DNA from 3 places in the Streptomyces sp. NPDC059002 genome. Region 3 is predicted to be linked to each of the others. Evidence: predicted binding sites of a transcription regulator. Region 3 holds the regulator's gene; each other region holds the start of a gene.

Region 1 (9,478 bases), on a different contig from region 3:
GCCTCACCGGCCCGGCCCCGCCCCGTCGAAGGAGTGGCGGCGGGCGTACAGGACGGCGCAGCAGGTCAGGGCGATCGCGGTCCAGGTGCCTTGGGCCACTGTGTCCATGAGGGGGCGCAGTGCCCCCTGCGCGGCTTCGCCGAAGGGAGGGCGCAGGTCCCGGCGTACGGCGAGGCGACCGGCCAGCGGCACGCCGACGGCGAGGAGCCAGCCGCCGCCCGTCAGCACGGCGGCGGGCCCGCACCCCAGCCACGAGCCGAGCGCCAGAGTCGCGAGGGCCATGCCCAGCGCGGGCAGCAGCCACGCCGCCGCGCTCAGGGCACCGTCACCGCTGGGCAGCAGGAACCCCGTCAGCGTCAGCAACGGCAGGCAGACCGCGAGGACTTGACCGGACCGCCACAGGAGCAGTTTCAGGCCGCCGGACGGCGTCACCGAGGCGACCTCGTGGAAGGGATCGGCGCGCGGCCCGTAACTCATCGCGACCCCGAGCAGCGGCAGCAGCGGCGCCCCCATGAGGAGCAGCGGAAGCAGCCCTCCGGTGCTCAGCTCGCGGGACGCGGCGAGTCGCGCGAGGACGACCCCCGCCGCACAGACGGCGAGCAGCGCCGCCGCCCAGGACCAGCGCAGCGCGGGCGCGGCCCGCAAGGCGGACAGCGCCCGGGCGCGCGGCCCGGACCGGACGGCCCCGGCACCCGGCGCGGGCGCGTCCGCCGGGGCCCCGGAGAGGACCGCCGCGAGCACGCGCGCGTGCACCCCGTCGAGCCGCGCCCCGTACGGCCCGCCGCGCACCTCCCGTACGAGCAGGCCCGTGCAGTGGTCGCAGGCGTCCAGATGCTCCTCGGCGGCGTACAGCGCGGCGTCCGGGAGCGTGCCGAGCGCGTAGCGGGACAGCCAGGAGCGGGGCAGGCAGCCGGGCCGCGACGGCAGCGGCACGGCGGGCGGGGATGCGGCGGGTGGTGAGGTCATCGAGGGTCCCGGTTCCTTCTCCTTCGGTTCCGTGTCAGGGCTATCGGCCGAGGCCGGGGATCGGTTCCGCATCGTCACCCCCGGACTCCCGCGCGCCGTCCAGCACGCCGAGCCGGACCCGGAGTTCCTCGCAGCCCCGGCTCGCCCGGCTCTTGACGGTGCCCTCGGACACGCCGAGCCGTACGGCCGTCTCGCGCACGCTGAAACCGTCGATGTAGCGGAGGGTCAGGACCTGCCGGGCCTCGGGGGACAGCATCGCGAGGGCGTCGCCGACGGACGTGCCGGTGAGCGTGGAGCCGAGCGCGGTGTCCTCGGCGGACGGCGCGACGAGCGGCCGCTCGTGCCAGGACCGCTCCTTCTCGCGCCGGGTGAGCGCGTCCTGCCGCCCCCGGCAGCGGAGTTGGTCGATGAGCTTGCGCTGCGTGATGGTCCAGAGCCAGCCGCGCGCGTTGGTGTCCCGGAAGGTGCGCGCGCCGTGGTGCACGGCGATGAAGGTCTCCTGGAGGACGTCGTCGACGATGTGCGGCGTGATGCGGCGGTTCAGCAATCTGGCCTGCAGCCAGGGGCTGTTGCGTGTCATCAGCTCCCGCAGCGCGCGGGTGTCGCCCGCCGCGACGGCCTGGATCAGCCGTGCGTCGTACGAGGATCGGCCTGCCTCGTGGGCCGGATGTCCCGCCTCATGGGCCGGAGTTGACGTCATGGTGCCCCGATGCTTGGTTCGCGGTCCGCGGCCTCCCCAGCCGCGGCGACAAGTGCAGTCACGCACCGCTATCGGTTGCATGCTCTGTGTTGGTTCCGCGTCGGGGGAAGGGGCGTGTTGCTGCGTGGGGCTGGGGGTGGGTGTGCGCGGGCCCCTGCGGGGGGCTTGGGGGGTGTTCTGGTTGCGTTGTGCCCGCGGGGCTGTGGGGGCTTGTTGCGCAGTTCCCCGCGCCCCTTGCGGGGCTTGCCTCGTCGTTCCCTGCGGCCCTTACGGGGCTCCCCGGGAGGGCGGGCGCGCGCAGCGGTCAGCGGAAGGCCGTGTCCGAGCCGAGGTCCTTCACCTGGTCCAACTCCTCGATCCGGGACAGGAAATGGGCCCGGATCCAGTCGAACGCCTCGGCGCCGAGGGGGAGTCGCAGGGGCGGCTCGTCGAGGCCGACCGCGGCGACGATCGCCGCGGCGCCGCGGTCGGGGTCGCCGGTCTGGGTGCCGTGCGTGGCCTCCAGCGCCTTGCGGGCGGGCGCGATGATCTCGGCGTAGTCCTCCATCGGCGTGCCCCAGCGCAGCGAGCGTCCGCCGAAGTCGGTGCGGAACGGGCCGGGTTCGACGACGGTGACGCGGATGCCGAGGTGGGCGACCTCGGCCGCGAGGGCCGCGGAGATCCCTTCGAGGGCGTACTTCGTGCCGACGTACGCGGTGCCGCCGGGGCCGGGGACCACGCCGTTCACGGACGACATCTGGACGATGCGGCCCGACCGCCGCCTCCGCATCAGCGGCAGGACGGCGCGGGTGACCGTCATGACGCCGAAGACGTTCGTCTCGAAGTTGTCGCGCAGCTGGTCCTCGCTCAGTTCCTCGAAGGCGCCGAGGAGGCCGTACGCGGCGTTGTTCACCAGGACGTCGATCCGGCCGAAGGCATCCTCCGCCGCTGCCACCGCGGCCCGCACCGAATCGGCGTCGGTCACGTCCAGACGCAGGGCCCTGACCCGGTCGGGCGCGAGTGCCACGAGGTCGTCGACGGCGGCGGTGTCCCTGGCGGTGGCCGCCACCCGGTCGCCGTGCGCGACCGCGGCACGGACGAGCGCCCGCCCCAGGCCCGAGCTGGTTCCGGTGATGAACCAGACCCGGCCGCCCGCTGCCTCGTCCGCCCCGTCGCGCTGCTCGGTCATCATGCTCCCCACCTGCGATGTCGTCGTGATTGCCGCGAGGAACCCTAGGTGCGGCCCCGGGGCGATGGACAACGGGTTTTCCGTGATCGCTCACAGCGAACACGCTGTGGGGAACATCGTGGAGCTCATAAGCATTGAGTCGGTACAGCTCAACTTGAATGCCGAAGGGGAGATCATGTCTGCTGAGTCCGCCGCGTACGCACCGCTCACTCTGCCCGTGCTGCCGCTCGACGACGAGGTCGTCCTGCCCGGCATGGTGGTGCCGTTCGACCTGTCCGACGCCGACGTACGAGCCGCGGTGGAGGCGGCACAGGCCGCCGCCCGGTCCAGTGGTGAGAGCAAGCCGAAGGTGCTGCTTGTTCCGCGGATCGACGGGACGTACGCGTCGACCGGTGTGCTCGGCACCGTCGAGCAGGTCGGACGGCTCTCCGACGGCGACCCGGGCGCCCTGATCCGCGGCCGGAGCCGGGTGCGCATCGGCGCCGGGACCACCGGCCCCGGCGCGGCCCTGTGGGTCGAGGGCCTGAAGATCGACGACTCGGTGCCCGAGCCTTCCCCAAGCTCTCAACTCCGTTCGAGCAGGGGAGGCCCCACCCCGGGTGCCGTCACCGAGCTCGTCAAGGAGTACAAGGCGCTCGCCACCAGCTGGCTGAAGAAGCGCGGCGCCTGGCAGGTCGTCGACCGCGTCACGCAGATCGACGACGTCTCCGCGCTCGCCGACAACAGCGGTTACTCGCCGTTCCTCACCACCCAGCAGAAGGTCGAACTCCTGGAGACCGAGGACGCGGTCGCCCGCCTCAAGCTCGCCACCGAGCAGCTGCGCGAGCACCTCGCCGAGCAGGACGTCGCCGAGTCGATCGCCAAGGACGTGCAGGAGGGCGTGGACAAGCAGCAGCGCGAGTTCCTGCTGCGCCGCCAGCTGGACGCCGTGCGCAAGGAGCTGCGCGAGCTCAACGGCGACAGCAAGGACGCAGCCGAGGAGTCCGACGACTACCGCGCCCGCGTCGAGGCGGCGGACCTGCCCGAGAAGGTCCGCGAGGCCGCCCTCAAGGAGGTCGACAAGCTGGAGCGCGCGAGCGACCAGTCGCCCGAGGGCTCCTGGATCCGCACCTGGCTGGACACCGTCCTCGAACTGCCGTGGAGCGAGCGCACCGAGGACGAGTACGACATCAAGGGCGCCCAGGAGATCCTCGACGCCGAGCACTCCGGCCTTCAGGACGTGAAGGAGCGCATCACCGAGTACCTCGCGGTGCGCAAGCGCCGCTCGGACCGCGGTCTCGGGGTCGTCGGCGGGCGCCGCGGCGGCGCCGTCCTCGCCCTGGTGGGCCCTCCGGGCGTCGGCAAGACTTCGCTCGGCGAGTCCGTCGCGCACGCCATGGGCCGCAAGTTCGTGCGGGTCGCGCTCGGCGGCGTGCGCGACGAGGCGGAGATCCGCGGACACCGTCGTACGTACGTGGGGGCGCTGCCCGGGCGGATCGTGCGGGCCATCAAGGAGGCCGGGTCGATGAACCCGGTCGTGCTCCTCGACGAGATCGACAAGGTGGGCTCGGACTTCCGGGGCGACCCGGCGGCCGCGCTGCTCGAAGTCCTCGACCCGGCGCAGAACCACACCTTCCGCGACCACTACCTGGAGGTCGAACTCGACCTGAGCGACGTGGTGTTCCTCGCCACGGCGAACGTCCTCGAAGCCATCCCGGAGGCCCTGCTCGACCGCATGGAGCTCGTCCGCCTCGACGGCTACACCGAGGACGAGAAGGTCGTCATCGCCCGCGACCACCTGCTCCCGCGCCAGCTGGAGCGGGCGGGTCTGGACAAGGACGAGGTGGTCCTCGACGAGAGCGCGCTGCGCAAGCTCGCGGGCGAGTACACGCGCGAAGCGGGCGTACGCAACCTGGAGCGGTCCGTCGCACGGCTGCTGCGCAAGGTCGCGGCCCAGCACGAACTGGGCGAGCGGGAGCTGCCGTTCACCGTCACCGACGAGGATCTGCGGGGCCTGATCGGGCGGCCGCACCACGTGCCCGAGTCGGCGCAGGACCCGGCCGAGCGGCGCACCGCGGTGCCGGGCGTGGCGACCGGGCTCGCGGTCACCGGGGCGGGCGGCGACGTCCTCTTCGTGGAGGCCTCGCTCGCGGACCCGGAGACCGGGGCGTCGGGGCTCACGCTCACCGGTCAGCTCGGCGACGTGATGAAGGAGTCGGCGCAGATCGCGCTGAGCTTCCTGCGCTCGCACGGCGCCGAACTGGAGCTGCCGGTCGGCGACTTGAAGGACCGGGGCGTGCACATCCACTTCCCGGCGGGCGCGGTGCCCAAGGACGGGCCGAGCGCGGGCGTCACGCTGACGACGGCCCTCGCGTCGCTGCTGAGCGGGCGGCTTGTCCGTACGGACGTGGCGATGACCGGTGAGATCTCGCTGACCGGCCGGGTGCTTCCGATCGGCGGCGTGAAGCAGAAGCTGCTCGCCGCGCACCGCGCCGGGATCACCACGGTGATCATCCCGAAGCGGAACGAGCCGGACCTCGACGACGTACCCGCCGAGATCCTGGAGAAGCTCGACGTGCACGCGGTCACGGACGTCCGGCAGGTGCTCGAACTGGCCCTCACGGAGGCCGAGGTGAGGGTCCCGGCCGCCGCGTAGGCCCGCCGCGCGGCCACGGCGAGGAGCGGCCTGCCCCGGCACCGGGGTGGGCCGCTCCGTCGCGGGCTCAGCCGTTGGCGAGCGCCACCACCCTGTCGAGGGCGCCGTTGAACTTGTTGTGGTCACCGACCGTCGGCCCTGACGAGGTGTACTGCCACATCGTCTGGAAGCCCCAGCCGGCCGGGAGTTCGCCGGGGCTGGTGTCGTAGCGGGCGATCCACAGCGGGTTGCTGGCGCCGAAGCCGCTGTAGTTGCCGGTGCACTGCTTCCACCAGCTGGTGGCGGTGTAGATGACGGCGTCGCGCCCGGTGCGGGACTTGTAGGTGGTCAGGAAGTCCCTGATCCAGCTCACCATCGCGGACTGGGACTTGCCGAAGCAGGCCGCGCCGTACGGGTTCCACTCGATGTCGAGCGCGCCCGGCAGCGTCTTGCCGTCGCGCGACCAGCCGCCGCCGTTGCTCGCGAAGTAGTTGGCCTGCGTGGCGCCGCTGGAGGTGTCGGGGGTGGCGAAGTGGTACGCGCCGCGGATCATGCCCACGTTGTACGAGCCGTTGTACTGCTGGGCGAAGTAGGGGTTCTTGTACGAGGTGCTCTCGGTGGCCTTGACGTAGGCCCACTTCACTCCGCTGTTCCACAGCGTCGACCAGGCGACGTTGCCCTGGTGGCTGCTGACGTCGACGCCCTCGGTCTGGGTGGCGTCACCGCCGGCGGGCAGGCCGCCCTGGCCGTCGTGTTCGATGACGCCCTGGCCGAGCCGGGCGGTGCCGCGGTCGGGGACGTCGTCCGCCTGGGCCGCCGTGGGGAGCGTCAGGAGGAGGGAGAGGGCGGACAGTACGGCGAGGAGAACCGCCGCCGGCGACAAGCGCGAGCGGCGGGCCGGTCCGGGTCTGTGCACGGGCATGTGCGTGCCTCCGAAGGCCTCGGTGGTGCTCGGTGGGGACCTGTCGACATGTAGTGGTGTGAACATGTCACTTGAAAAGCTACGCACGTAGACCGGTGTGAGGGAAGAGGGCGATGGTTCTGCCGTTGGTCCACTCCACTGACGGCACCGGAGGGGCGGCACCGTCCCGACCTTGCGAAATACTGGTCAGGCCGCTGTCATGACGGCTGCGGAGCGAGGGTCATCCGGCGATAACTTTCAGAATCGGGAAAGCGGGACATGGGTGCTGCAGAAGAGGGCGTGACGGGCGGTGCGCGGGACGGCGCCGAACAAGGGGTGGACAGTGAGTTCCTCGCCCTCGAACGGGAGTTGTCCCTCCTGATGCGCCGCGCACGGGCCTCGTCCGGCGAGATGGCCCGCCAGGTCCACCCCGACCTGGAGCCCGCCGCCTACGGCCTGCTCGTCTGCCTGGACGACGCGGGCCCGCAGCGGGCCACCGACCTCGCCGCGTACATCGGCGTCGGCAAGGCCACGATGAGCCGCCAGCTGCGCGCCCTGGAAGAACTCGGCCTGGTGGCCCGCGAACCCGACCCCGCCGACGGCCGCGCCTGGCTCATCCAGCTCACCCCCGACGGCCGCACCCGCTTCCGCACGGTACGGGCCGGCCGCCGCGCCCAGTACGTCCGCCGCCTCGCGGGCTGGGACCGCTCCGAGGTCGCCGAACTCGCCCGACTCCTTGGCCAGCTGAACGCGAGCGCGGACACGTGAGCGGCGCGAAGCCCCTGCTTACGGTTGTCCCTTCCTCATGCGTCTCAGGATGAAGGTGAACCATGCCCAGAAAAGGGCGAAGCCTGCGACGACGATCCATCCCCGGGGTTTTCCCATGGACAGAGTCATGATGGTGAAGAGTACGACCCCTAACAGGGCGAAAATGTTCAGCCTCTTCCGGGTTCCACCCCAGCAGGTCACGTGCTAGCCGGCAGCCCATTCGACGACACTCGAGGCTGCTTCGCCCGCTCCCCATGAGCCGGCGAAGCAGACCGCCTGACCGCCCACGGTCGACGCTCCGGCCGTCGGAACGGTGCCGCCCAGCATGACGGCTTCGCAGCCGACGAAGAAGAGGCCGCCGCCGTTGAACCCGGCGACGTCACCCCACATCCCGACCGCGTCCCCCGAGGCCAGTTTCGTGAAGGCACTGACACCGTCGCCGACCCACCCGAGCGCGTCCACTCCGCCGCCGACCGCGTCCACCAGCGCGCCGATGCCGGGTGGCGCGCTTCACGCCTCGCAGTGGCACGGGTGTATTTACGCTGCCTCTGCCCTTCTGGAGTGGACGACATGGGCACCGCGACGACCGGTCGCGGTGCCCACACCGTGCGAGAGGTGACTACTTCGCGCCGAAGACGACCGCCAGCGGCTGCTTCTCCTTGTAGACCTCGGAGGGCTCGCTGACGTGGTCGGCGCCCAAGTAGAGGCGCTCACCGGCGAACAGGAGCCGGCGGTCCGTCTCGAAGCGGGCCTCCATCTCGTAGCTCGCGCCCGGGTTCTGCATGACCTTCGTCTTCTTGTACGTGGCCGGGTCGATCCGCCAGACCGCGCCGCCCGTCTCCCCGACGATGTCGGCTTCTTGGTACGCGACGACCTTGCCGCCCGCGTCCATCCCGACCGGGATCAGCCTGCCCGCGGCGGTGCCCTGGACCGTGCCCTTCTTCTTTCCGGTCTTCAGGTCGAGGGCGACGATGTCGTTGTCGCCCTCGGAGCCCGCGCCGGGGTCCCGCGTGCCGATGAAGAGCGTGCCGGACTTCCTGTCGACCGCGAGCTGTGTGCAGTCCGTGACGTTCGTGGTGGCGCACTCGGCGTCGTACTTGCCGTACTTGCCGCCCTTCGTGCCGATCGAGCCGAGCAGCTTGCCGCGCGGGGCCGTGTCGTCGACCGTCAGGAACTCGGTGATGCCGGAGCCGCCGGGGGAGTCGCCGTCGTCGACCGCGACCACCAGCGGTTCCGCGGAGACCACATGGGCGTCCTCGATGCCCTGCTCGAACGCGTACGCCGACTTCACCGCGCGCGTCGCGGGCTCGACGGTCTGCAGGGTGAGCTTCGGGTGGTCGGTGTCGCCGCAGTCGCGCACCACGACCAGCTTCTCGTCCTCGCCCGCGAAGCCCTTCGCCGGGCACTTCTCGTCCTCGGTGGTGGCGGGCGACCACAGGGGCTTGCCGCCCGTCGTCCAGCCCGCGCTGCCGCCGGTGCCCGCCGCGGCGACGGTCCCGCCGCCGATGGTCACCTCGTCGAACATCTGGCGGCCGCCGTAGGTGTCGCGGCCCTGCTTCTGCCAGAGCAGCTTGCCCTTGTTGAGATCCACGAGGCCCACTTCGGTGCAGACCGCGGGATCGTCCTTGTCGTTCTTGAAGAGGACCGCTATCAGGCCGTCCTTGGTGGCCTGCGGCGACGACCAGCAGACCTCTCCGCCGAGCGGTATCTGCCACTCTGCTTTCCCGCCGGTCAGCGGATATCCGGACAACTTCTTCAAGTCGGCCTTCACGAAGTTCTTTTCCGTGGTCCACATCCCCATCGCGCCGGCCATCTCGCTCACCTTGGGGGTGGGCACCTTGCCCAGTAACGCCGCGTCGACGGCCGAGGACCCCGAACCGCTGCCACCCCCGTCGCCGTCGTCCTGCTCGCCCGATCCGCAGCCGGTGACGGCCAGCGCGGCGGCGAGCACCGCGCCGAAGATGACTGCCCTGCGCGACATTCAATTCCCTTTCATGCGTGGGCGCTCGGCCGGATGTGGCCGGGCGGCTCCCTCGGCTCCAGATCCTTCCCTTCTACGGTTCGGAATTTCAACTCCGAATTCCTTATCTCTGCTTCAGTTGAAATGTTCTCGGGATGAGGAAGGTGAAGGGGATGGGGAGAGGGGGGAATTGATGTCGTGCCGTTTCTTCTCGATCGTGGGTGCTTTGAAACGCGGAAACGTGGGGCGGCCGACGGTTCTCAGAACTCCGTGTACATCACCTCTCAGAACTCCGCGTACACCACCGCCGCGTCGTCGTGCCGCTTCCCGCGCGGGAAGTTCACGCCGTCCGGGTCCGCAGACTCCAACTCCCGTACGCGGTCGATCAGGTGCTGCGGGCC
Region 2 (9,478 bases), on a different contig from region 3:
AGCGCAACGGCGTCGTGCGCGGCGGACCCGCCGACGGACGGCCCGCCCTGGACACCGCGGTGAAGGCCGCCAACACCATCCTCGCCCTGTCCGGCACGACGAACGGGCGCCTGGCCACCCAGGGTTTCCACACGCTGGAGGCGCGCACGGGCCAGGAGATGGCACATCTGGCCGCCGAGCACGAGGGCAAGCGCATCACGTACGCCGACACACAGGCCGCGCCCGTCCCGGTGATCACCTCGCCGGAGTGGAGCGGCAGCGAGTCCGGCGGCCGCCGCTACACCGCCTTCACGCTCAACACCGAGCACCTCAAGCCCTGGCACACCCTCACCGGACGCCAGCACTTCTTCATCGACCACGACTGGATGCACGAGCTGGGCGAGGCGATGCCCGTCTACCGGCCGCCGCTCGACATGAACCGGCTCTTCGGCGAGCCGCGCCTCGGCCCGGACGGCGAGAAGGAGGTGACGGTCCGCTACCTCACGCCGCACAACAAGTGGTCGATCCACTCCGAGTACCAGGACAACCTCTTCATGCTGTCCCTCTCGCGCGGCGGCCAGTGCATCTGGATGGCGCCGCAGGACGCCGACGCGATCGGCGTCAAGGACAACGACTGGATCGAGGCGGTCAACCGGAACGGCGTGGTGGTGGCGCGGGCGGTCGTCTCGCACCGGATGCCCGCGGGCACGGTCTACATGCACCACGCGCAGGAACGCACGGTGAACGTCCCCAAGGCGGAGGCCACCGGAAAGCGCGGCGGCATCCACAACTCCCTGACCCGGCTCATCCTCAAGCCGTCCCATCTCATCGGCGGCTACGCCCAGTTGTCCTGGGCGTTCAACTACCTGGGCCCGACGGGCAACCAGCGCGACGAGGTGACGGTCATCCGTCGCCGCAGCCAGGAGGTGCAGTACTGATGCCCCGTGGCGAAGCCACCCAACGACGCGTGATGGCTCAGATCGCGATGGTGATGAACCTCGACAAGTGCATCGGGTGTCACACCTGTTCGGTCACCTGCAAGCAGACGTGGACCAACCGCGACGGCATGGAGTACGTCTGGTTCAACAACGTCGAGACCCGCCCGGGACAGGGCTATCCGCGCCGCTACGAGGACCAGGAGAAGTGGCGCGGCGGCTGGGAGCTGAACAAGCGCGGCGCCCTCAAGCTGAAGAACGGCGGGCGGATCAAGTCCCTCCTCGAGATCTTCTCCAACCCCAAGCTGCCGGAGATCAAGGACTACTACGAGCCCTGGACGTACGAGTACAAGAACCTCACCGACGCCCCGCTCGGCGACGACTACCCGGTGGCCGAGCCGCGCTCCCTGATCTCCGGCAAGCCCATGAAGATCGAGTGGTCGTCGAACTGGGACGACAACCTCGGCGGCGCCACGCAGTACGGCGACCTCGACCCGATGGTCGCCAAGACCCGTCAACAGGCCGCCGACAAGGTGAAGTTCGCCTTCGAGCAGACCTTCATGTTCTATCTGCCGCGCATCTGCGAGCACTGCCTGAACCCGGCGTGCGTGGCGTCCTGTCCCTCGGGCGCGATGTACAAGCGCGAGGAGGACGGCATCGTCCTCGTCGACCAGGACCAGTGCAAGGGCTGGCGCAAGTGCGTGACGGGCTGCCCGTACAAGAAGGTCTACTTCAACCACCGCACCGGCAAGGCCGAGAAGTGCACCATGTGCTACCCGCGCGTCGAGGTCGGCCTGCCCACCGTCTGCTCGGAGACCTGCGTGGGCCGCCTGCGCTATCTCGGCGTGATCCTCTACGACCCCGACAAGGTGACGGCCGCGGCCTCCGAGCCCGATGAACACAAGCTGTACGAGGCGCAGTTGGGCGTCTTCCTCGACCCCGACGACCCGGAGGTGCGCCGCGACGCCGAGCGCTCCGGGATCTCGTACGACTGGATCGAAGCGGCACGCCGCTCCCCCGTGCACGCGCTGATCAGCACGTACAAGGTGGCGCTCCCGCTGCACCCGGAGTACCGCACCATGCCGATGGTCTGGTACATCCCGCCGCTGTCCCCGGTGGTCGACGCGCTCACCGAGACGGGCCACGACGGCGAGGACGCCGCGAACCTCTTCGGCGCGATCGACACGCTGCGCATCCCCCTCGAATACCTCGCGGAGATCTTCACGGCCGGCGACGTCGGCCCGGTGCGGTCCTCGCTGGAGAAGCTCGCGGCGATGCGGGCGCACATGCGGGCCATCAACCTCGGGGAGCGGCCCGACAGTTCGGTCGCCGGGTCCGTGGGCATGTCGGGCCGGGAGATCGAGGAGATGTACCGGCTGCTCGCCATCGCCAAGTACGAGGACCGGTACGTCATCCCCACCGCGGCGGTCGGCGACGCGCGGCGCCTCGAGGAATCGGCGATTCCCGGGCTGTCCGACTCCTGCAGCCTCGACTACGAGGACGGTCCCGGCATGGGCGGCGAGGGCCCCTTCGGCCAGGACTCGGGACGCAAGCAGCTGCCGCTGGTCACCATCGAGAACTTCCACGCGCTGCGCAGACGGCAGACCGCCGACAAGGAGGACGAGAGTTGACTTCCCCGAGCGAGAACGCCGTGCTCTACCAGGCCGCCGCGCTGTGCCTCGGCTACCCGGACGAGGAGTTCCGTGCCCGGCTGCCGCTCCTCACGGCCGCCGCGCCCGCGGCCCTCGACGGCTTCCTGGCGCACGCGGCCGCCACCGACCCGCGCGCACTCCAGGCCCACTACGTCCAGGTCTTCGACTTCAAGAACCGGCACAGCCTGTACCTGAGCTGGTGGCGGGACGGCGACACCCGGCGGCGCGGCATGGCCCTGGTGCGCTTCAAGGAGGTCTACCGCGAGCACGGCCTGGAGTTCAGCGGCGAGGAGCTGCCCGACTTCCTGCCCGCCGTCCTTGAGTTCTCCGCGCACGCGGGTCCCGTGCTGCTGACGGAGCACCGCAGCGGCCTCGAACTGCTGCGCCTGGCCCTGACCGACTTCGGCACGCCGTACGCCGCCGTGCTCGACGCGGTGTGCGCGACGCTGCCCGGACCCTCGCCCAGGGACCGCGCCGAGGCCCTGGCCCTTGCCCGCTCGGGGCCGCCGCGCGAGGACGTCGGCCTCGAACCGTTCGCACTGATCGGGGAGCGCCCATGAGCACCCTGCTGTGGGGCGTGCTCCCCTACGTCGCCTTCGTCCTGCTCGTCGCGGGCATCATCTGGCGCTACCGCTACGACAAGTTCGGCTGGACGACCCGCTCCTCGCAGGTCTACGAGTCGAAGCTCCTCAACATCGCGTCGCCGATGTTCCACTACGGCATTCTCTTCGTGCTCGTCGGCCACCTCATGGGCCTGTTCGTACCGGAGTCCTGGACGGACAAGGTCGGCCTCACCGAGAGCGCGTACCACAAGCTGTCGCTGTGGGGCGGCACGGCGGCGGGCGCGCTCGCCGTGCTCGGCATCCTCATGCTGCTCTACCGCCGCCGCACCAAGGCGCCCGTCTTCCGCGCGACGACCGCCAACGACAAGGTGATGTACGTCGTCCTGCTCTCCGCGATCATCATGGGCATGTGGGCCAAGCTCACCAACTCCGGGCTCGACGAGGGCTACAACTACCGTGAGACGATCGCGCCTTGGGCGCGCAGCCTGTTCACTCTGCAACCGGACGTGGACCTGATGGTGGGCGTTCCGCTCACCTTCCAGATCCACGCCGTCATCGGTCTGCTGCTGTTCGCGTTGCTGCCGTTCACCCGGCTCATCCATATGTTCAGCGCGCCGGTTCAGTACGTGTTCCGGCCGTACGTGGTGTATCGGAGCCGGGACCCGAAACAGCTGGGCCCCCGCCCGGAACGGCGGGGGTGGGAGCGGGCGGATTCCTGACGCCGCCCGCGGGGCGCTGCTTACGGGGCGCTGCCTACGGGGCGCCCTTGCCTCCCTTGTCCTCCTCGTCCACGATCTCCGCGTCCACCACCCCCTCCTCGGCCGCGGAGTCCGAGGCCGTCTGTTCCTGTGAGGCGCCCCCGCCAGAATGCGCGTACATCGCCTGGCCCATCTTCTGGCTGACGGTGGCGAGCTTCTCCGCGCCGGTGCGCAGGGCGGCCGTGTCGTCCGCCCTGTTCTTGAGGAGGTCCTTCAACTCCGCGGCGGCCGCCTCCACTTCGCTCCTGGTGTCGGCGGGGATCCGCGCCGCGTTCTCGGCGTTGTCGCGCAGGAACCGCTCCGTCTGGTAGACGAGCTGCTCGGCCTGGTTGCGGGTCTCTGCGGCCTCGCGGCGCTTGCGGTCCTCCTCGGCGTGTTCCTCGGCCTCGCGGACCATGCGGTTGATGTCGTCCTTGGGGAGCGCGGAGCCGCCGGTCACCGTCATGCGCTGCTCGCGCCCGGTGGCTTCGTCCTTCGCCGAGACGTGCATGATGCCGTTGGCGTCGATGTCGAAGGTGACCTCGATCTTGGGGACGCCGCGCGGGGCGGGCGGCAGTCCCGTGAGGTCGAAGACGCCGAGCTTCTTGTTGTACGCGGCGATCTCGCGTTCGCCCTGGAAGACCTGGATGCCGACCGACGGCTGGTTGTCCTCGGCGGTCGAGAACGTCTCCGAACGCTTCGTGGGGATCGTGGTGTTGCGTTCGATGAGTTTGGTCATGATGCCGCCCTTGGTCTCGATGCCGAGGGAGAGCGGGGTCACGTCGAGGAGGAGGACGTCCTTCACGTCGCCGCGGATCACCCCGGCCTGCAGGGTCGCGCCGAGGGCGACCACCTCGTCCGGGTTGACGCCCTTGTGCGGGTCCTTGCCGGTGAGTTCCCTGACCAGTTCGGTGACGGCGGGCATCCGCGTGGAGCCGCCCACCAGGATCACGTGGTCGACGGCGGACAGCTTGACGCCCGCGTCCTTGACCGCCTGGTGGAAGGGCTGCTTGCAGCGGTCGAGCAGGTCCGACGTGAGTTCCTGGAACTGGGCGCGCGTCAGCTTCTCGGCGAGGTGCAGCGGGCCCTCGGCCGACGCGGTGATGTAGGGCAGGTTGATGTCCGTCTCGCTGGACGAGGACAGCTCGATCTTCGCCTTCTCGGCGCCCTCGCGCAGACGCTGGAGCGCCATCTTGTCCTTGGCGAGGTCCACGCCGTGGCCGTTCTTGAACTGCCGCACCAGGTACTCGACGATCCGCTGGTCCCAGTCGTCGCCGCCGAGCTGTGTGTCGCCGTTGGTGGCCTTGACCTCGATGACGCCCTCGCCCATCTCCAGGAGGGACACGTCGAAGGTGCCGCCGCCGAGGTCGAAAACGAGCACGGTCTGGTCGTCGCCCTTGTCCAGGCCGTACGCGAGGGCCGCCGCCGTCGGCTCGTTGATGATCCGCAGCACGTTGAGGCCCGCGATCTCGCCGGCCTCCTTGGTGGCCTGGCGCTGGGTGTCGTCGAAGTACGCGGGCACGGTGACCACCGCGTCGGTGACGTCCTCACCCAGATAGGACTCGGCGTCGCGCTTGAGCTTCTGCAGGACGCGCGCGGAGAGTTCCTGCGCGGTGTAGCGGGTGCCGTCCACGGAGCCGCTCTCCGGGAAGCGCCAACCGCTGTCGCCCATATGGCGTTTGACGGAGCGGGCCGTCCGCTCCACGTTCGTGACCGCCTGCCGCTTGGCGACCTCGCCCACCAGGACGTCGCCGCTCTTCGCGAAGGCGACCACCGACGGGGTGGTGCGCGCGCCCTCCGCGTTGGCGACCACGGTGGGCTCACCGCCCTCCAGCACGGCCACCACCGAGTTCGTCGTCCCGAGATCGATCCCCACCGCACGTGCCATGGTCCAGTCCCTTCCGCCGCGAGCCCAAGTCCCCCGTATCCAGGTCTACTCCACCCTCCATCACAAAACTTGAGCGGGCTCTTGTCAATCCCCGGGCATGACAATGCCGCCGCCCCAAAAGGGACGGCGGCATCGTCAACGGGCCTCGGGTCAGGCCAGCTTGGCCGAAAGCGTGATGGTGGTGCCCGTCAGCGCCTGGCTCACCGGGCAGTTGGCCTTGGCGTCCTCGGCGGCCGAGACGAAGGCCGCCTCGTCGAGGCCCGGCACGGTGCCCTCGACGGTGAGGTGGATGCCGGTGATGCCGGTGCCCGGCTGGAAGGTCACGTCGGCGGAGGTGGTGAGCCGGGTGGGCGGGGTGCCCGCGCCGGTCAGGCCGTGCGACAGCGCCATCGAGAAGCAGCTGGAGTGCGCGGCCGCAATCAGCTCCTCCGGGCTGGTCTTGCCGTTGGCCTGCTCGGCGCGCGACGGCCAGGACACCGCCTGCTCCCCGATGCCGGAGGAGTCGAAGGTGACGGTGCCCGAACCCTCCGTCAGCGAGCCTTCCCAGACCGTGTGCGCGGAGCGCGTGGTTGCCACGATGCAGTTCCCTTCAGTGCGGTTCCGTGATCGGAAGTTCCGTGGGGACCATCCGATCACACTCCGGATGAAAACGGGCCGCACGGGTCGCCGCGGGGCCACGGAGGTGTTCGAGCGGGGAGCGCAGGTGCGGATCGTCCGATACGAACACGTTGTGCGTGCCGTCGCGCCACAGATGCCGCTGAGGTGCCAGAACAGCCCCGTGGCAGGGGCCGTATGGCCGAAATGGCACCTGGGCAAGGCGCGTCGGCGGTGACACTTTGAGGCCCCCTCGCGCACGGAACGAGGAGCTCACTCAGGGGGTATGGCCATGCGCATGAACTACGCGGACCGCGGTCCGTCGCCACTCGAACCGGAGAAGCCCGGAGCCGCGGGTGACCGGGATTCGACGTTCGGCTGGTGGGGCGCCTTCAGCATCCAGAAGTTCGTCAACCAGAACCCGCTCTCCCACACCCACGCCGACGCCACCGGCTGGCTGGCGTACCTCCAGCAGTTCTACGACCGCAACTTCTGGTTCGCCGACGGCGGCGCGCAGGTGTGGGCGTACGAGGAGACGTACGACAACTGGCAGGACCGGTACGGGATGGACGCGGTGTGCGCCGTGTACCACTCCGGGCACGGCGGCATGGACGGCAACGGCGTCTTCTTCGCGCCGCTCGGCGCCGTCTGGGACGGCCGCAGCGACGCCGTCTCCAACCGGATGGCGCTCGGCAACGAGAAGGCCAACTACATCTTCTGGTCGACCTGCGACTCGCTCAAGGTCACCGGCGGCCACTCCCCGATCCGCACCTGGGCCGGACCCAACATCGGCTTCCGGATGATCTTCGGCTTCGAGACGACCAGCATCGACAGCCCGGACTACGGCAAGAAGTTCTGGGAGAAGTGGCGGGCCGGGCAGACGTTCTGCGACGCCTGGCTGAACGCGAGCTGGGACATCTACCACGGGCAGGCGCCCTCGGTCGCCGCGGTCGGCACCACGCAGGCCGAGGCCGTCAACCGGCTCAACACCGAGCGGAACTTCTTCCGCGAGCACGTGCCGGACACCTGGTACGCGTGGCGCTGGTACTACGCGCGCGAAGGCGTCAGGGAACCGCTCACACAGCTCTCCGGCCAGCAGCAGATCGTGCAGCTCGCGCCCCGCGACCCGAGCGCCGAACTCACCTCGCTCGGCCGGCAGGCCGGCTTCCCGACGGCCGCGCTGCAGGAGGTGCAGGTCGAGCGCCAGGGCGTCATCAACGCGACCTCCGGCGACCGCGTCGTCTCCACCGCCCCGCAGGGCATCCGCTGGGTCAAGCTCGCCGAGCCCAACCACCGCAACACCCAGCAGCTGCCCACCGACCGCGCGGTCGAGGCGGCGCGCGCCTTCGCCGAGCAGTACGCCGACGGCGCCGAGCTCGTCGTCGACAGCGTGCACGACCTGATGCAGAACTCCGGCACCAAGGACGGCTCCGAGGTCGGGCGCCCGGTGTCCCTGCAGACGCATGTGACGTTCCGGCAGGTCTTCGACGGCGTACCGGTCATCACGCCGGGACGCGGTCTGATCCGGGTGGGCCTGGACAACGACGGCACCGTCGTCCAGTCGCAGATCTCGACCCGCAAGGCCACCGGTGTCACGCGCGAGCCGAGCACCGAGATCTCACCGCCGCCGCCCAAGGGCGGCACGGCGGCCCCGGCCCCGCTGGAGCGCGATCCGCGCAAGGCGCTCGACGCGGCCCAGAAGAAGCTGCTCGCCGAGCTGGCCGCCGTCACCGCGGACGAGACCGGCCAGGGTGCGGCGCAGCAGCGCCAGCCCGAGGTCAGGGACGTGCCGGGCACGTTCGAGGTCGGCTACGAGCTGGCGGGCAACGAGGCCTATCCGGCGGCCCGCAAGCTGATCGAGATCGGCGCGCGGGACAGCATGTTCCGTACGCGGCGCTGGGTCGTCGCGCCGCTGGCGAGGTAGGCGCGGCCACGGGCCGCCCGCACCGGTGGGGGCGGTGCGGGCGGCCCGTTCGGTCCTGCCGGGTCAGTCCTGCGCAGGGGTGGCGGTCCGCTGCTTGCGGGCCGCCAGCCACGCGTAGACGAGCACGCCGACGAAGAGGAAGAGCACTCCCTGGTAGACGGCCGCGTAGCCGGACCCGGCGACGAGCCACATCGAGAACGCGAAGGCGACACCGGCGAGGACCGCGTCGCGCACCAGACGGGAGCGGTTGACGCGCTCGCGCTGCCCGGAGACGAGGAAGTAGATCTGCGCCGCGGTGGCGAGCAGATAGGGCACGGTCGCCGTGAACGTGGTGATCAGGACGAGCGACTCGAAGACGCCCGCCGAGCCCGCCGTGTAGTTGTACACGGTGAGCAGCGAGGCGAGGACGACGGTGACGAGGACGCCGACGGTCGGCACGCCGCGCTTCTTCTTGCCGAACGCGCTCGGGAAGAGCCCGTCCTTGGCGGCCGCGTAGGGCGTCTGGGCGCTGAGCAGGGTCCAGCCGTTGAGGGCGCCGACCATCGACACCAGTGCGGCGAGCGCCACCGCGGTGCCGCCCCAGGAGCCGCCGAACATGACGTCGACGGCGTCCGAGAAGGGCGCGGTGGACGTCACCAGCTTGTCGTGGGCGACGGTCCCGAACACGGCGAGGGTGCCGAGCAGATAGACCAGGGCGGCGCCCAGCGTGCCGAGGATGGTGGCGCGCCCGACGTTGCGGCGCGGGTCGCGCACCTCGCCCGCGCTGACGGCGGCCGACTCGACGCCCAGGTAGGAGAAGAGCAGGATCGCGGCGGACGCCGAAACGGCCCCGATCGGGCTGTCGTTGCTCGCCTGGAAGGGCCCGAGGTTGGCGCTGTCGAAGAAGAAGAGACCGCCGATCGCGACGAGCAGCAGCGGCAGGAACTTCAGGACGGTCGCGACGAGCTGGACCGCGCCGACGTACCGCGTGCCCGCGAAGTTGGCGAGCGCGGGCAGGAGTTGCAGGACGAGCGCGGCCAGGCAGGCGGTCCACTTGTGCTCGTTGACGGGGATCAGCACGTCCAGGTAGCCGACGGCGGCGACGGCGAGCGCGGCGTTCGACACCCAGGTGGTGATCCAGTACGACCAGGCCGCGAGGAACCCCGCGAAGTCGCCGAAGGCCTCCCGTGCGTACACATACGGTCCGCCGGTGCGCGGGTCGCGCTC
Region 3 (9,478 bases):
GCCAGCACCAGGGCGTCCCTCAGCCGGTTGACGATCTGGGCATGGGCGAAGCGACCGGTGGGCGACACCTCAACGGCTGCCTCGATGATCTCAGCGCGGTAGCCCTCGGGGAGTTCCATGGCCTTCCACACCTGCCACAGCACTTTGTCACGCTCGGACAGCTCGGTGTCGTACGTCGCTGCGTCGGTCCTGGTGTCAGGCATGGTCTCGGGCCCTTCAGCGGCAAGAGCGGTCATGGTGGCGCACCTCCTTGCCAGGGTGGGCTTGGCGTCCTCGCGGCACAAGCAACGCGATCACGATATGTACGTTCATGCGGCTGACCTGGGGAAAGGGCCCCCAGTCACCCGATCCGGCGAGGACGGAAGGATTCCGTTCCACCCTCGGCCGCCGCCTCCAGCTCGAACCAGACCCCCTTCGCATACCGCCCCGCCCGCTCATCCGCGACGCCCCACGTGTCCGCCATGTCCTGGACGAGGGCCAGCCCCCGGCCCCAGCAGGCGACCGCCCCCACGGCCGGGTGCGTGACGACCGGCGGGTCCGGGTTCTCGTCGAAGACGGTGAGGCGGAGGCGGACGGGGGTGAGCCGGAGCCGGAGCATCGCCGAGCCCTTGGTGTGCAGGTGCACGTTCGTGACCAGTTCGGAGGTGCAGAGGGTCGCCGGCATGACCAGCGGCTCTCGGTCCAGGGTTCGGAGGACCGTGCGTACGAAGTCTCGGCAGACCTTGGGTGCGGTCGCGTCGCCGGGGGCGAAGAGGGTGTATTCGTACGTGAGTTGAGCCGCGCGATGCGGCGCGCGGGGCCCGTCCGGGCAGGCATGGGCAGGGGGCATGACGGCTTCTCCCGTCAGGAGGTGAGTGGGGGTGCCCCGTGCCGGGCGATGGCGCTGTCCGCGTACCCCTGGCGGGGGCCTCGGGTGCCTTTCGGCTTATGGGCAGGGGGAGTTGAGCAGTTCCGGTGAGTGACCGGTGCCACACTCACGGTAGGGTCATGAGGCGTCAATTGACAACCTAGTCGGCAACTTTGATGGACCAACTCCCTTGATCAGGGGAGACTTTGGGTACGCCATCGAGGAGAGATACGTGGGACTGCGCACCGTCATCAGCGAACGCCAGCGTCGACTCGGCTTTGAGCTCAAACAACTGCGCGAACAGGCGGGATTGACCGCAGGCGAGGCCGCCGAGCGGATCAACATGGGCCGGGGCCAGCTGAGCCAGATCGAGACCGCGAAGACGTCTGTCCTGACGGAACGGCTCCGCCAGCTGTGTCGCCTCTACGGGTGCACCGACGAGGCCTACATTGAAGCCCTTGTCGCACTGTCTGAATCAACAGGCAAGGGCTGGTGGAGCGAGTACAAGAAGCCCATGGAACTGAGCGCCCTCAACCTCGCGGAGCTGGAAGCCGACGCCGCAACCCTATGGATGCACCAATCCTTGTTCATCCCCGGCCTCTTCCAGACAGATAATTATGCGCGGGCCATCTTCACCAGCCCGGGGCTGGGGTTCGACCGCATCGAAGAAGCCCTGAGGTTCCGGATGGAGCGACAGAACATCCTTACGCGTGCGAATCCGCCCGCGGTGCACGCCGTGATCCACGAGTCCGCCCTGCACATGCGATTCGGCGGCACCGAGGTAGTACGCGGGCAGTTGCTGCGGCTCATCGAGCTGTCTCGCCTGCCCAACGTGACCATCCAGATCTATCCGTTCAGCTCAGAGGCGTACGCGGCCTTGAGTGGCAACTTTGTTCACGTCGTCCCTCAGCTACCCAAGTTGGGCACCCTGGTGCTTGAACATCCCATCGGTGTCCGGTACTTGGGAGACCAAGAGAGCCTGCGCCATTACGGAACACTGTTCCAACGCCTCGCCGAGCACGCTCTTGCCCCCATCGACGTATCGTTGGCCCCGGAATCACATTCGGTGAAGGATTCGCTGGCTCTCATCCAGCACCTGCTCTACGCCCTTTAGGGAGGCTCGCATGTCTGAACTGAACTGGCAGAAATCGTCGTTCAGCGGAGGCCCACAGGGCGAGTGCCTCTACGTCGCCACCGCCCCCGACGGAACGATCCGCCTCCGCGAAAGCGACACCCCCGACACCACCCTGGCCACCACCCCCACCCAACTGGCCGCCCTCCTGAACCACCTCAAGCGTCGGCCGCAGCGAGCCACTCCCTGAGCAACCCCTCCCGCTCCCCCGCCCGGGGCGTGCCGCCCTCGTGCGTGCGGCCCCACCGCGCCATGGCCGTCAGCGTCGTGTGGAGCGTGGCGGCGCCCTCCGTCATCCGCGACAACAGCTCCCGCGAAAGATCGTGCTCCGCCCGCGAATACCCCGTGGCCGCCGCCGTATAGGCCGTCAGCTCGACGGTCCCCTCGGCCGTCTCCAGGCGTACGGTCATCGTGGGGGCCTCGTCGCCGCCGCCGAGGCCGACCGTCAGGGCGAGGTCCACCATCGTGCCCAGCTGGCGCTTGAGGGACTTCACGGGGACGTCCTCGACGGTCAGTTCGAGGATGTCGTCCCAGAGCCAGAACGCGGACTGTTTGTCGCCGAGGGCCGTGACGCCCTCGGCGGAGAGACGGACTCCGGGGGCGAGTCCGGAGGGCTTCGCGCCCACGTACACATCGCCCTCGGCGATCCAGAACAGCCCCACCATGGCCATGGCGAACCACTTCCCCCTGCTAAAAACGATCAAGTACTGCGAAGTCGTCCTGCGCAACGCGTGAAGGGGCCGGGAGGTTCCCACCTCCCGGCCCCTTCACCGGCGTACGGAAGCGCATGAAAGCGCACGCGGAACTACTGCTCCGGCGACCTCTTGGGCCGCCACACCACCAGCGCGCTCGCCTGCTGGACATCCTGGTAAGGAACCAGGTCGCGGCGGTACGAGGCGTGCACCGCCGCTTCACGTTGCTGCATCGTGGCGGCGGCTCCCTCCACGGCCGCGGTCAGTTCCGCGACACGCGACTGAAGCGCGGTGACCTGGTTCTCCAGCTCGATGATGCGCTTGATGCCCGCGAGGTTGATGCCCTCCTCCTGCGACAACTGCTGCACCGTGCGGAGCAGTTCGATGTCGCGGGCGGAGTAGCGCCGGCCCCGGCCCGCTGTGCGGTCCGGGGAGACCAGGCCGAGGCGGTCGTACTGCCGCAGGGTCTGCGGGTGCAGGCCGGAGAGCTGAGCGGCCACCGAGATGACGTACACCGGCGTCTCGTCGGTGAGTTGATACGCCCTGCTGAAACCGGACTGTCGACGACGGCCGTCCCTCTCCATGGGGTCACGCTCCCTTCGAGGCCTGGAACAGTTCTGCCCGCGGATCGTCGCCCGCAGTCGCCTTGCGGTAGGACTCGAGCGCGTCCTTCGCCTTGTCCGAAAGCGATGTCGGCACCACGACCTCCACCGTCACCAGCAGGTCGCCGCGGGTGCCGTCCTTGCGGACCGCGCCCTTTCCGCGGGCCCGCATCGTACGGCCGTTGGGCGTGCCTGCGGGCAGCTTCAGCGTGACCGGCGGGCCGCCCAGGGTGGGTACCTTCACCTCGCCGCCGAGCGCCGCCTCGGGGTACGTCACCGGCACGGTGACCGTGAGGTTGTCGCCCTTGCGGCCGAAGACCGGGTGCGCGTCGACGTGCACGACGACGTAGAGATCGCCGGCCGGGCCGCCCCGTTCACCCGGGCCGCCCTTGCCGCGCAGGCGGATCCGCTGGCCGTCCGAGACGCCCGCCGGAATCCGCACCTGCATCGTGCGGGACGACTTCGCGCGGCCCGAACCCTTGCAGACCTCGCACGGGTCCTGGGCGATGAGCCCGCGGCCCTTGCAGTCCACGCACGGGTCGGTGAGGGAGAACCCTCCGCCGCCGCCCCGCGAGACCTGCCCGGTGCCGACGCAGGTCGGGCACACACGCGGCGTGCCGTTCTTGTCGCCGGTGCCCGAGCACGCCTTGCAGGGCGCCTGGGAGGACATGCGGAGCGGTACGGTCGCGCCGTCCACCGCCTCCGTGAAGCTCAGCGTGACCTCGGACTCGATGTCCTGGCCGCGCCTGGGCTGCGTACGCGTGCCGGTCCCGGCACCCCCGCCGCCGCGGTTGAACAGGCCCCCGAAGACGTCACCGAGGCCGCCCCCGAAGCCGCCGCCGGCCGCTCCACCGCCACCCGGGGCGTTGCCTCCGAAGAGGTCGCCCAGGTCGAAGTTGAACGAGCCGCCGCCGGCTCCGGGACCCGACCGGAATCCGCCGTTGCCGAAGAGAGCACGCGCTTCGTCGTACTCCTTGCGCTTCTTGGGGTCGCCGAGGACGTCGTTCGCCTCGGAGATCTCCTTGAAGCGCTCCTCCGCCTTGGCGTTGCCCTTGTTGGCGTCCGGGTGGTTCTCGCGGGCGAGCTTCCGGTACGCCTTCTTGATCTCGGCTTCGGTGGCGTCCTTGGGGACGCCGAGGACCTTGTAGTAGTCCTTCTCGATGAAGTCCTTGGTGCTCATCCCCGACGTCCCTCCTCTCTGGTCAGTGCAACGTCAGCCCTCGTCCGGGCCACCGTTGTCCTTGTCCGCTGCCTCGGCCGGTTCGGCGTCGGCCTCGACCGTCTCGCCCTTGACCGTCTGCGCGCCGGGCTGCGGCTCGGCGACGGCCACCCGCGCGGGGCGGATGGTGCGCTCGCCGATCCGATACCCCGGCTGCAGGATCGCGACGCAGGTCGTCTCGGTGACGTCCGGTGCGTACGAGTGCATCAGGGCCTCGTGGATCGTCGGGTCGAAGGGCTCGCCCTCCTTGCCGAACTGCTGCAGGCCCAGCTTGGCGACGACGGTCTCCAGCGACTCGGCGACCGACTTGAAGCCGCCGACCAGCTCGCCGTGCTCACGGGCGCGGCCGATGTCGTCGAGGGTGGGGAGGAGCTCGGAGAGGAGGTTCGCCGAGGCGATCTCCTTCACCGTCACCTTGTCCCGCTCCACGCGGCGGCGGTAGTTCTGGTACTCGGCCTGCAGCCGCTGGAGGTCGGCGGTGCGCTCGCTGAGCGCCTTCTGTGCCTGGTCCAGCTGGGCGGTCAGGCCTGCTGTCTTTGCTGCGTCCCCGGCCGGGGCCGCCGGGCCCTCCTCGGTGGAGGGCTCGGCGGCCTTCGGCGCCGCGTCATCAGGGGTGGCGCCGGAGGGGACGTCAGGCTTCTCGGCGTTCTCGCCGAAGCCCGGGGTCTCCTCGGTCATCAGGCGGCGCCGCCCTTCGCGTCACCGGGCTTCTCGTCGTCGACGATCTCGGCGTCGACGACGTCGTCTTCCTTGGACATGTTCGGGGCCTCGGCACCCGGGGCAGCGCCCTCGGCACCGGGGGCGCCCGCGGCCTGGGCGTCGGCGTACATGGCCTGGCCCAGCTTCTGCGAGACGGCGGCGACCTTCTCGGTGGCGGTGCGGATCTCGGCCGTGTCCTCGCCCTTGAGCTTTTCCTTCAGCTCGCCGACGGCTTCCTCGACCTCGGTCTTCACGTCACCGGGGACCTTGTCCTCGTTGTCCTTGAGGAACTTCTCGGTCTGGTAGACGAGCTGCTCGCCCTGGTTGCGGGACTCGGCGGCCTCGCGGCGGGCGTGGTCCTCGTCCGCGTACTTCTCGGCCTCCTGGCGCATGCGGTCGACCTCGTCCTTCGGCAGCGAGGAGCCGCCGGTGACGGTCATCTTCTGCTCCTTGCCCGTGCCCAGGTCCTTCGCGGTCACGTGCATGATGCCGTTGGCGTCGATGTCGAAGGAGACCTCGATCTGCGGGACACCGCGCGGGGCCGGCGGCAGGCCCGTGAGCTCGAACATACCGAGCTTCTTGTTGTACGCCGCGATCTCGCGCTCGCCCTGGTAGACCTGGATCTGCACCGACGGCTGGTTGTCCTCGGCCGTCGTGAAGATCTCGGAGCGCTTCGTCGGAATCGTGGTGTTCCGCTCGATGAGCTTGGTCATGATGCCGCCCTTGGTCTCGATGCCGAGGGACAGCGGGGTCACGTCGAGGAGCAGGACGTCCTTGACCTCACCCTTGAGGACACCGGCCTGGAGCGAGGCGCCGATGGCGACGACCTCGTCCGGGTTCACACCCTTGTTGGCGTCCTTGCCGCCGGTGAGCTCCTTGACGAGCTCGGCGACGGCGGGCATGCGGGTGGAGCCACCGACGAGAACGACGTGGTCGATCTCGGAGAGCTGGATGCCCGCGTCCTTGATGACGTTGTGGAACGGCGTCTTGCAGCGCTCCAGGAGGTCGGACGTGAGCTGCTGGAACTGGGCGCGCGTGAGCTTCTCGTCCAGGTGCAGCGGGCCCTCGGCGGAGGCCGTGATGTACGGCAGGTTGATCGTGGTCTCCGTGGAGGAGGACAGCTCGATCTTGGCCTTCTCGGCCGCCTCGCGCAGGCGCTGGAGCGCCATCTTGTCCTTGCCCAGGTCCACGCCGTGGCCGTTGTTGAACTGCTTGACCAGGTAGTCGACGACGCGCTGGTCCCAGTCGTCACCACCGAGGTGGTTGTCGCCGTTCGTGGCCTTCACCTCGACGACGCCGTCGCCGATCTCAAGGAGCGAGACGTCGAAGGTGCCGCCACCGAGGTCGAACACCAGAATGGTCTGGTCGTCCTTGTCGAGGCCGTAGGCCAGGGCGGCGGCGGTCGGCTCGTTGACAATACGCAGGACGTTCAGACCCGCGATCTCACCGGCCTCCTTGGTGGCCTGGCGCTCCGAGTCGTTGAAGTACGCCGGGACGGTGATGACCGCGTCGGCCACCTTCTCGCCCAGGTACGCCTCGGCGTCGCGCTTCAGCTTCTGCAGGATGAAGGCGGAGATCTGCTGGGGGTTGAAGCCCTTGTCGTCGATGTCCACCTTCCAGTCGGTGCCCATGTGGCGCTTGACCGACCGGATGGTCCTGTCGACGTTGGTGACCGCCTGGCGCTTGGCCACCTCGCCGACGAGCACCTCGCCGTTCTTCGCAAAGGCGACGACGGACGGCGTGGTCCTGGCGCCTTCGGCGTTGGTGATGACGGTGGGCTCGCCGCCTTCGAGAACGCTGACGACGGAGTTAGTCGTGCCCAGGTCGATGCCGACCGCACGTGCCATTTCGATTCCTCCAGATGTACTTCTTGAGTGGATCTGACTCAAGGATGCATGAGCGCTTCGCCGGAGTCAACAGAGCTGAGTCTGGTCGACTCAACTCTTATCCAGCCCTTACGCGCAACTGGGCCCCGTAAGGGGCGCGGGGAAAGGGGCGCGGGGAACTGCGCGACCAGCCACAGTCGGCCCGCGGATGAGTGTCGGCCACCCGGCGGGGCGCGACGCAAGGGTTGCCTGAGCGACGCAGATCACCGCCTCGCTGGCTACAGTGCCGCTGGGTAAGTGGGTAGTCTCAGACGGACTGCATAAGTTACCGCTTAGTAATAGTCCGCCTCGCAGGCCCGAGGAGCCCCGAAATGCAACTCGCCGCGATCATCGTGTCGCTGGTCCTCATCGCAGTCGGCGTCGCGCTGTTCGGCCGTGCCATCCTGCAGATCGTCCAGCTGATGCGGCTCGGCCAGTCCGTGCCCGCCGGCACGAGGACCGACCTTCCCCTCCAGCGCACCCTCACCGTGGTCCGGGAGTTCCTCGGCCACACCCGCATGAACAGGTGGGGGATCGTCGGCGTCGCGCACTGGTTCGTGGCAGTGGGCTTCCTCACGCTGCTGCTGACGATCGTCAACGCCATCGGCCAGCTCTTCAAGGCCGACTGGATCCTGCCGATCATCGGCGACTGGGCGCCGTACAACATCTACGTCGAGTTCATGGGCACGATGACCGTGCTCGGCATCGTCGCGCTGATCGTCATCCGGCAGCTGAGCAACCCGGCCAGGCCGGGGCGCAAGTCCCGCTTCGCGGGGTCCAAGACCGGCCAGGCGTACTTCGTCGAGAGCGTCATCCTCATCGTCGGCGTCTGCATCTTCACGCTGCACGCCCTCGAAGGCGCCCAGCACCACGTGGACAGCTACGAGGCGTCGTTCTTCATCTCGTACCCGGTGGTCTCCTGGTTCGAGGGCATGGACGTCTCCACCCTGCAGAACCTCACGTACTTCTTCGCCGGGCTGAAGATCGCGACCTCGTTCATCTGGATGATCACGGTCTCGGTCAACATCAACATGGGTGTCGCCTGGCACCGCTTCCTCGCCTTCCCGAACATCTGGTTCAAGCGGAACGCGAAGGGCGAGACCGCGCTCGGCGAGCTGCAGCCCATGACGTCCGGCGGGCAGCCGATCGACTGGGACGACCCGGCCGAGGACGCCGTCTTCGGTGTCTCCCAGGTCGAGCAGTTCTCCTGGAAGGGCCTGCTCGACTTCTCCACCTGCACCGAGTGCGGCCGCTGCCAGTCGCAGTGCCCCGCGTGGAACACCGGCAAGCCGCTCTCCCCGAAGCTCCTGATCATGTCGCTGCGCGACCACGCGCACGCCAAGGCCCCCTACCTGCTCGCCGGTGGCGGCAAGTCCATGGAGGGCGAGGAGAAGGCGACCGAGGAGCAGCTGGGGGACGTGCCCACCGCCGCGCTCGCGGAGGCCGAGCGTCCGCTGATCGGCACGTACGAAGAGAACGGCGTCATCGACCCGGACGTCCTGTGGTCCTGCACCACCTGCGGCGCCTGCGTCGAGCAGTGCCCGGTGGACATCGAGCACATCGACCACATCGTCGACATGCGCCGCTACCAGGTGATGATCGAGTCCGCGTTCCCGTCCGAGGCGGGCACGATGCTCAAGAACCTGGAGAAGAAGGGCAACCCCTGGGGCCTGGCCAAGAAGCAGCGCCTGGAGTGGCTGAAGGAACTCGACTTCGAGGTGCCGGTCGTCGGCAAGGACATCGAGGACCTGACCGAGGTCGAGTACCTGTACTGGGTCGGCTGCGCGGGCGCCCTGGAGGACCGGGCCAAGAAGACCACCAAGGCCTTCGCGGAGCTGCTGCACATGGCGGGCGTCAAGTTCGCGATCATGGGCGGCGACGAGAAGTGCACCGGTGACTCGGCACGCCGCCTGGGCAACGAGCCGCTCTTCCAGCAGCTCGGCCAGGAGAACGTGATGGCGCTGAACATGGCGTTCGGCGAAGAGCTCGACGACGACGGCAGGGCGACCGAGGAGTCGAAGAAGCCGAAGTCGGCGAAGAAGATCGTCGCGACCTGCCCGCACTGCCTCAACACGCTCGGCAACGAGTACCCGCAGCTCGGCGGCGACTACGAAGTCATCCACCACACCCAGCTGCTCCAGCACCTCATCGACGAGGGCAAGCTCATCCCCGTCACGCCGGTCGAGGGTCTGATCACGTACCACGACCCCTGCTACCTGGGCCGCCACAACAAGATCTACACGCCCCCGCGCGAGATCATGGACAAGGTCCCCGGCCTGCGCCAGCAGGAGATGCACCGCCACAAGGAGCGCGGCTTCTGCTGCGGTGCCGGTGGTGCGCGGATGTGGATGGAGGAGCGGATCGGCAAGCGCATCAACACGGAGCGGGTCGACGAAGCTCTGTCGTTGAACCCCGACATCGT

What was found. The regulator HspR, encoded in region 3, represses chaperone genes until heat shock. The targets are predictions, from matches to a motif close to TTGAGNNNNNNNNNCTCAA.
Region 1: the regulator HspR is predicted to act here: its motif matches at 2,969-2,987, upstream of lon (endopeptidase La).
Region 2: the regulator HspR is predicted to act here: its motif matches at 5,824-5,842, upstream of dnaK (molecular chaperone DnaK).

The regions. Positions count from the first base shown of each region.
Region 1 is NZ_JBHYJI010000003.1:287,395-296,872, forward strand. It holds gene ACFWZ2_RS05025 (hypothetical protein) at 1-7, opposite strand, end outside; gene ACFWZ2_RS05030 (zf-HC2 domain-containing protein) at 4-966, opposite strand; gene ACFWZ2_RS05035 (RNA polymerase sigma factor) at 1,007-1,666, opposite strand; gene ACFWZ2_RS05040 (oxidoreductase) at 1,971-2,837, opposite strand; gene lon (endopeptidase La) at 3,010-5,469, shown strand; gene ACFWZ2_RS05050 (lysozyme) at 5,537-6,370, opposite strand; gene ACFWZ2_RS05055 (MarR family winged helix-turn-helix transcriptional regulator) at 6,629-7,117, shown strand; gene ACFWZ2_RS05060 (hypothetical protein) at 7,322-7,600, opposite strand; gene ACFWZ2_RS05065 (hypothetical protein) at 7,737-9,098, opposite strand; gene ACFWZ2_RS05070 (hypothetical protein) at 9,362-9,478, opposite strand, start outside.
Region 2 is NZ_JBHYJI010000001.1:403,169-412,646, forward strand. It holds gene ACFWZ2_RS01650 (nitrate reductase subunit alpha) at 1-917, shown strand, start outside; gene narH (nitrate reductase subunit beta) at 917-2,545, shown strand; gene narJ (nitrate reductase molybdenum cofactor assembly chaperone) at 2,542-3,126, shown strand; gene narI (respiratory nitrate reductase subunit gamma) at 3,123-3,848, shown strand; gene dnaK (molecular chaperone DnaK) at 3,883-5,754, opposite strand; gene ACFWZ2_RS01675 (OsmC family protein) at 5,905-6,330, opposite strand; gene ACFWZ2_RS01680 (DUF6345 domain-containing protein) at 6,635-8,272, shown strand; gene ACFWZ2_RS01685 (amino acid permease) at 8,336-9,478, opposite strand, start outside.
Region 3 is NZ_JBHYJI010000021.1:22,545-32,022, forward strand. It holds gene ACFWZ2_RS20375 (hypothetical protein) at 1-236, opposite strand, end outside; gene ACFWZ2_RS20380 (ATP-binding protein) at 341-829, opposite strand; gene ACFWZ2_RS20385 (helix-turn-helix domain-containing protein) at 1,080-1,961, shown strand; gene ACFWZ2_RS20390 (DUF397 domain-containing protein) at 1,972-2,169, shown strand; gene ACFWZ2_RS20395 (hypothetical protein) at 2,138-2,650, opposite strand; gene ACFWZ2_RS20400 (heat shock protein transcriptional repressor HspR) at 2,785-3,255, opposite strand; gene dnaJ (molecular chaperone DnaJ) at 3,260-4,453, opposite strand; gene grpE (nucleotide exchange factor GrpE) at 4,487-5,170, opposite strand; gene dnaK (molecular chaperone DnaK) at 5,170-7,038, opposite strand; gene ACFWZ2_RS20420 ((Fe-S)-binding protein) at 7,389-9,478, shown strand, end outside.